DNA from 2 places in the Neorhizobium sp. USDA 3394 genome. Region 1 is predicted to be linked to the other one. Evidence: predicted binding sites of a transcription regulator. Region 1 holds the regulator's gene; the other holds the start of a gene.
The links. Region 1 encodes LexA, which represses DNA repair genes until DNA is damaged. Its sites were predicted from a motif close to TGTTCNNNNTGTGTTCNG; they were not measured.
Positions count from the first base shown of each region.

Region 2: a site for LexA is predicted at 1,861-1,878, ahead of ACZ9EJ_RS16630 (YifB family Mg chelatase-like AAA ATPase). Genes of this name have one in related genera too.

Region 1 covers NZ_JBWCDU010000001.1:1,942,701-1,946,040, forward strand. Annotated here, with positions in the region: gene ACZ9EJ_RS09215 (VOC family protein) at 1-730, opposite strand, end outside; gene lexA (transcriptional repressor LexA) at 931-1,650, shown strand; gene ACZ9EJ_RS09225 (ComEC/Rec2 family competence protein) at 1,631-3,340, opposite strand, start outside.
Region 2 covers NZ_JBWCDU010000001.1:3,370,064-3,373,403, forward strand. Annotated here, with positions in the region: gene cysK (cysteine synthase A) at 1-44, shown strand, start outside; gene ACZ9EJ_RS16630 (YifB family Mg chelatase-like AAA ATPase) at 232-1,767, opposite strand; gene gshB (glutathione synthase) at 1,963-2,913, opposite strand; gene ACZ9EJ_RS16640 (cupin domain-containing protein) at 2,989-3,340, opposite strand, start outside.

The DNA.
Region 1 (3,340 bases):
GGCCGCGCAGGCCTTCGGCGCCCGGCGTCGACGGAAGGGCGAATTCCGCTTCGAGTTCGTGATCCTGCAGGATGCGAATGCGGGCATTGGCCGCGGCAAGCTCGAGCGATGCAGGCTCCGGCTTGGCCTTTGTCATCAGCACCTGCTCGGCCAGGGCTGAGAAATCGGAGGGCGCCGATGCCGACAGAATGATCTCGCCCAGCCCCAAGACCGCATTGGAATGGCGCTCCAGTTCGCCGCGATCGGCCGGCAGAGGGTTGATGCGCTGGCAGGAAAACATCAGGAAGTCGGGTGCCCGGTCATCTGCCGCAAAAGCCAGCCGGAAGCTCGCCTCGGTTTCGGAGCCGTCGGGCAAGGTCATCCCGCGGGAAAATTCCAGCACGTCGCCTGCCGAGACGCCACGCATTTTGAAACGCGCGTGATCGGCCATCGCGTCGCCCGTGGCGACAACGAGCCCCGAGAAGCCCTGCCTGTCGCGTGCCCCGCGGAAGGCCAGATCGCGTGCGGTAAAAACGTTGCCGCGCTTGGCGGCAGCGCTCGCATGGCGGCGATTGGCAAGGGCCAGCGGCTCCAGATAGCTGCCATCCGAGAAGAACACACAAGCATTGGCTGTGCCGAAAGGATGAAAAGCGTCGGGCGCAACTGTAAAACCGAGCTTCGTGAGCCGGGAACGCGCAGCGGTAAGTCCCGCCACCGGCAGCACGAGATGATCGATCGGTCTTGCGTTCACGCGAGGGCCCCCGGGATTGGAATCGCATAGCTACTTTGGCAGCGGGCTCGCGCCGCGCAAGTGGTGAGACACGAGATATCTGGCACGCATCTATGAAGAAAAAATCATCATACTTCACGAAAATTTAGGGACTTGCGGAACACATATGGAACATATAGTGTCTGTTCTGGATTTGTTTCCGACTCTGAGGGTGCCAAAAGATGCTCACGCGCAAACAACAGGAATTGCTTCTGTTCATTCACGAACGCATGAAGGAATCCGGCGTCCCGCCGTCATTCGACGAAATGAAGGACGCTCTCGACCTCGCATCCAAGTCCGGCATCCACCGCCTGATCACGGCACTTGAGGAACGCGGCTTCATCCGCCGCCTGCCGAACCGGGCCCGGGCGCTCGAAGTCATCAAGCTGCCGGAAGCCTATTCGCCGAGCATGCAGCCGCGGCGCGGTTTTTCGCCAAGCGTCATCGAGGGCAGCCTCGGCAAACCGCAGCCGGTCGCGGCGCCTCAGAAACCCGCCGCCAACGACGACTCTTCGAACGCCACGACCGTTCCGGTCATGGGCCGCATCGCCGCCGGCGTGCCGATCTCGGCGATCCAGAACAACACGCATGACATCGCGGTGCCAGCCGAGATGATCGGTTCAGGCGAACATTATGCGCTCGAGGTCAAGGGCGATTCGATGATCGAGGCCGGCATCCTGGACGGCGACACCGTGATCATCCGCAACAGCAATACGGCCAATCCGGGCGATATCGTTGTGGCGCTGGTGGACGACGAGGAAGCGACGCTGAAGCGCTTCCGCCGCCGCGGCGCATCGATCGCCCTCGAGGCCGCCAACCCCGCCTACGAAACCCGCATCTTCGGGCCGGACCGGGTGAAAATCCAGGGCAAGCTCGTCGGTCTCATCCGCCGTTATCATTGATCATCCGCCGGAGCGGTTCCGGCAACGATCTGTCGAACGCCTGGCTTCGCCAATCATAGTGGCGGTGCCTGCTCCAGGGACGGTCTGCGCCCGCCATGGCCGCACGGGCCTGCCAGCGCCGAATGTCGGTCGCGCCGTTGAGGAAAATCTCCAGGGCGCCCGCCTTGCGAAGCGTGGCACCATTGATCATCAGGGCGCCGGACCGGCATTGGTCGAAGCGGGCACGCGGCGCAATGACAAGATTGGCGGCATCGCAGGCGGCGCCTGCATAACGGCTATCCTCGACAGCGATGACGATGCCCTTGCCGGTGCCTGCCGCACACCAGGCGGTCGGCTCACAGGTGAAGCGGCCGGCAGGCGCCTGTTTTATACTCGATTTTGCCGTTTCGAGTTCCTGCGGTGTCAGTTCGCGGCGCCCGTTGGTTTTCTCGCCGGGAGGCTTGTCGTCGGGTGGCCTCTCGTCGGGAGGCTTGTCCCTGGGTGGCGACATTTCGGGCTTGGTGGGATCGCCGAGCAGAAGTGCCCTCTTCCATTGGTCGTAGACAAAGTCGGGCGGGCGGGCGCGATTGGTGGCGACCCCTTCTCCATCGACAAGTGCGACCATCGTCCCGTCTTCCGAGATCAGGATGTCCGGGAGGGGCATCGACCGCTCCTGCCAGGAAAGCAGCAGAGCGGTCGCCATCAGCGGTAGGCCTATCAGTCTCAGTCTCGTCCTCAGCAGCGTCAGCAGCAGAAACCCTGCCGTCGCGACGGCCAGGAACCAGGGATGCTGCCGCCCTGTGCCGACATCGCCGCCCCAGGCCGCGATGTGTTTGGCAATGGCGATCACCCACTCCAGGCCGAGGCCCATGAGCTTCATGAAGGGAGCATCGAGGCCGAACGGCATCAGCAGCATGCCGGCCAGCCCCGCCGGCATGACCACGAAGGAGATGATCGGCATGGCGGCGAGGTTGGCGGCAAGGCCGTAGGTGGCGATACGGTGGAAATGCTCGACCGAGAACATCGCCGTCGAGATGCCGCCGATCAGCGAGGTCACGAAGACGCCGGCCGCGAAATTCCAGGACGCCAACAGCGGCGTCACCACAGGGTGACGGAATGGCAGAGGTTCGGGATCACGGCGTTCCGCCCTGTGTTTCCAGAGCGCGTAGCCGGCGACCAGGGCAGCGGTGGCGGCAAACGACATCTGGAAGCTCGGTCCCAGTATTTCCGAGGGCGACATGGCGATGATGACCAAAGCGGACAGCGCGACATTGCGCAGGCTGATCGACGGGCGATCGAAAAGCACGGCGACCAGCATGATCGCCATCATGATATAGGCCCGCTCGGCGGAAACGCCGAAACCGGAGATCAGGTAGTAGGCCGTCGCCATCATCAGCGCGCCGAATGCGGCGATCTTCTTGACCGGATAGGCCTGGGCGAAGCCCGTGAAGACGGAAAGCACGGTGCGCACGCCGACAAAGAAGATGCCGGCGGCCAGCGCCATGTTCAGCCCGGAAATGGCGACGATATGGGCGAGGCCCGACAGGCGCAGCGCCTCGGTGGTGTCTTCGGAAATCGCCCGGCGCTCGTCCGTGACGATCGCCGCGGCAAAGGCGCCGGGATCTCCGGGCACGGTCTCCCGGATACGGGTTGCGATTGCGCTGCGCAGATCGAAAAGCCCGGTTTCGACCTGCCCAACCCAGCTCCGGTC
Region 2 (3,340 bases), 1.4 Mb from region 1:
AGCGCTATCTGTCGACGGCGCTGTTTGAGGGGTTGGGGGGTTAGCTGCACTTCTTCAGGTCGTCGTCCTCGGGCTTGACCTGAGGATGACGACGGAAGGGTATGCTATCCGCGTCTGCCTAAGCGCGGTCCGCCCAAGTGGAGCTTGGCCATCGGTGACCGCCTGCCCTGGCCGCAGAGCTAATTCATCGCCACCTACCGGCCTTCGCAACCCCATCCCTAACCTTCTGCCTCACGCCGCGGCCGTCGCCAGCCGTTCGCCGACCATGCGGTAGGAAATCGCCTCGGCGAGATGGATGCGGCCGACGGTGTCCTTGCCGTCGAGATCGGCGAGCGTGCGGGCGACCTTCAATATGCGGTGGTATCCGCGAGCCGAGAACTTGAGCTTTTCCGCCGCATCCCTGAGTAGCTGGAGGCCGCCCGGATCGGGTTCGGCGATCTTCTCGATCAATGCCGTCGAGCAGCGGGCATTGGTGAGTACCCGTGGAAAACCGGCATGTTCGAAACGCTCCCGCTGCCTGTCACGTGCTGCCGCCACGCGCCTGGCGACGTCGGCGCTGCTTTCCGCCGGCATCGGGCGAATGAGATCGGCGGCCGAGACCGCCGGCACGTCGATGCGGATATCGATCCGGTCCATCAGCGGACCCGAAATGCGCCCCTGGTAGTCCGACATGCATTTCGGCCCACGGGCGCAGGAATGGCCGGGTTCGCCCGCCATGCCGCAGCGGCACGGGTTCATGGCGGCGACGAGCTGGATGCTGGCGGGATAGGAAACCCGATGATTGGCGCGGGCGATAATACACTCGCCGGTTTCCAAGGGCTGGCGAAGCGCATCCAATGCCTGCGGCGAGAATTCGGGAAATTCGTCGAGGAACAGCACGCCGTGATGGGCAAGCGACGCTTCGCCGGGCCTGGCGCGCAGGCCGCCGCCCACGAGTGCCGCCATGGTGGCCGAATGATGCGGCGTGCGATAGGGCCGGCGGTCGGAAAGCTTGCCGCCGGAAAGTTGCCCGGCGATCGAATGGATCATCGACACTTCCAGCAGCTCGGCGGCCGAGAGCGGCGGCAGGATGGAGGGCAGCCGCGCCGCCAGCATGGATTTGCCGGAGCCGGGAGGGCCGACCATCAGAAGGTTGTGCCCACCGGCGGCGGCGACTTCCAACGCCCGCTTGGCGCTTTCCTGACCCTTGATATCGACCAGATCCGGCAAGTTGGCGGGCAAGGCGCGGATCGCCGCCTGTGGACGCGAGATGACCTGGGTGCCACGAAAATGGTTTGCAAGCGCGATCAGGCTGCGCGGTGCGACGATATCGATATCGGCGCCGGCCCAGGCGGCTTCCGCGCCACTGTCGGCCGGGCAGATCAGGCCCTTTCCCAGGGCGTTGGCGGCAATTGCCGCCGGAAGTGCGCCGGCCACAGGCGCAAGCGTGCCGTCGAGGTTCAGTTCCCCAAGCACCACATAACCGGTAAGCGCATCTCCGGGAACGGCGCCCAGCGCCGCCATGAGTGCCAGCGCGATCGGCAGGTCGAAATGGGATCCCTCTTTCGGAAGGTCGGCCGGCGCCAGATTGACGGTGATCTTCTTCGGCGGCATGGCAAGTCCCGAGGCGTGCAATGCCGCCTGCACCCGCTCGCGGCTCTCGGCTACCGCCTTGTCCGGCAGGCCGACGATATGCATGTTGATCTTGCCCGGCCCGACCATGACCTGCACGTCGACCGGAACGCCTTCTATGCCCTGGAATGCGACCGTGCTGACGCGCGAAACCATATCCACCCCGCCCCTAACTTCATGTCCGGGACGCCAGCGATACACGCTTTCCGTGCCAGGAATTGCAATCTGGCATAGAAATAAGAATGGAACAAGAACATTGAACGAACAATTTCACGCATCCGCTGCATGTGGATTGCAGGCGGTTGTATCGCGAGAACAAAGGCGATCCGTATCCTAAACGCCTTGCCTTCGTCAGGCGCGTTTTGCCTCGATCGCATCCCAGAGGAGGCTTGCGACGTCGGCGCCGCCGAACTTCTTGACTTCTCGGATGCCCGTCGGGGACGTGACGTTGATCTCGGTCATGTAGTCGCCGATCACATCGATGCCGACGAAGATGAAGCCGCGTTCGCGCAGGGCGGGTCCGATGCGGGAGCAGATTTCCTTCTCGCGCGGCGTGATCTCGGTCGCCTCGGCGCGGCCGCCGACATGCATGTTGGAGCGGCTGTCGTGTTCGGCGGGAACCCTGTTGATCGCGCCGACCGGCTCGCCATCCACCAGCAATATGCGCTTGTCGCCCTTGCGCACGGCCGGCAGATAGGCCTGGGCGATATAGGGTTCGCCGCGATACATCTGGCCGAACATTTCGAGCAGCGAGGTGAAATTGCGGTCGTCGCGGGCGGAGTGGAAAACCCCGGCACCGCCATTGCCGTAGAGCGGCTTCAGGATGATATCGCCCATCTCTTCCCGGAAGCGGGCGATTTCGCCCGGATCGCGGCTGATCAGTGTTGCCGGCATCAGGTCGGCGAATTCGGTGACAAAGATCTTCTCCGGCGAGTTGCGCACCCAGGCCGGATCGTTGACGACAAGCGTCTTCGGGTGGATGCGCTCGAGCAGATGCGTCGAGGTGATATAGCCCATGTCGAAGGGCGGATCCTGGCGCAGATGAACGACGTCCATCTCCGAGAGGTCGATGCGTTCCTTCTCCCCGAGCGTGAAATGATCGCCCTTGACGTCGCGTACCTGCAACGGTTCGACAGCGGCGAAGATCTTGCCGTCGCGCATGGTCAGGCGGTCGGGAGTGTAGTGAAACAGTTCGAAGCCACGCGCCTGCGCCTCGAGCGCCATGGCGAAGGTGGAATCGCCGGCAATATTGATGCCGGAGATGTGGTCCATCTGGAACGCGACCTTGCGGATTTTCGCCATGACTTCAGCCCCCTAGGATTGGCCCGCCTGATGTAGGATGGCGGGCTTCCAAAGGCAACTGCAATCCGGCCGATATCACGCGGAGATGCCGACCTGCGTCTTTGCCCGCAACATGTTGCGCAGGCGGAAAAGCATGGCGATCGGCTTCGGGAAAGGCCGGCGGATGAAGGCGACCTTCTTCAGATATTTGTCGATCCGCCAGGTGGCCCAGGTCCGGCCCTTGAAATAGGCGACATCGCCTGCCTGGAGGACACGCTCAGTGCCGTCCTCGGCAGTCACGTGCACCTCGCCCTCAAGGATCACCACCGTTTCGTCCCAGTGGAAATACCAGCGGAACTCGCCTGCGGTACATTCCCATACGCCGGTCGTCGCGCAATCGTCCTCGGCGGTGGAATGGGAACCGGCGCGCGCCTGCGGATCGCCGGCG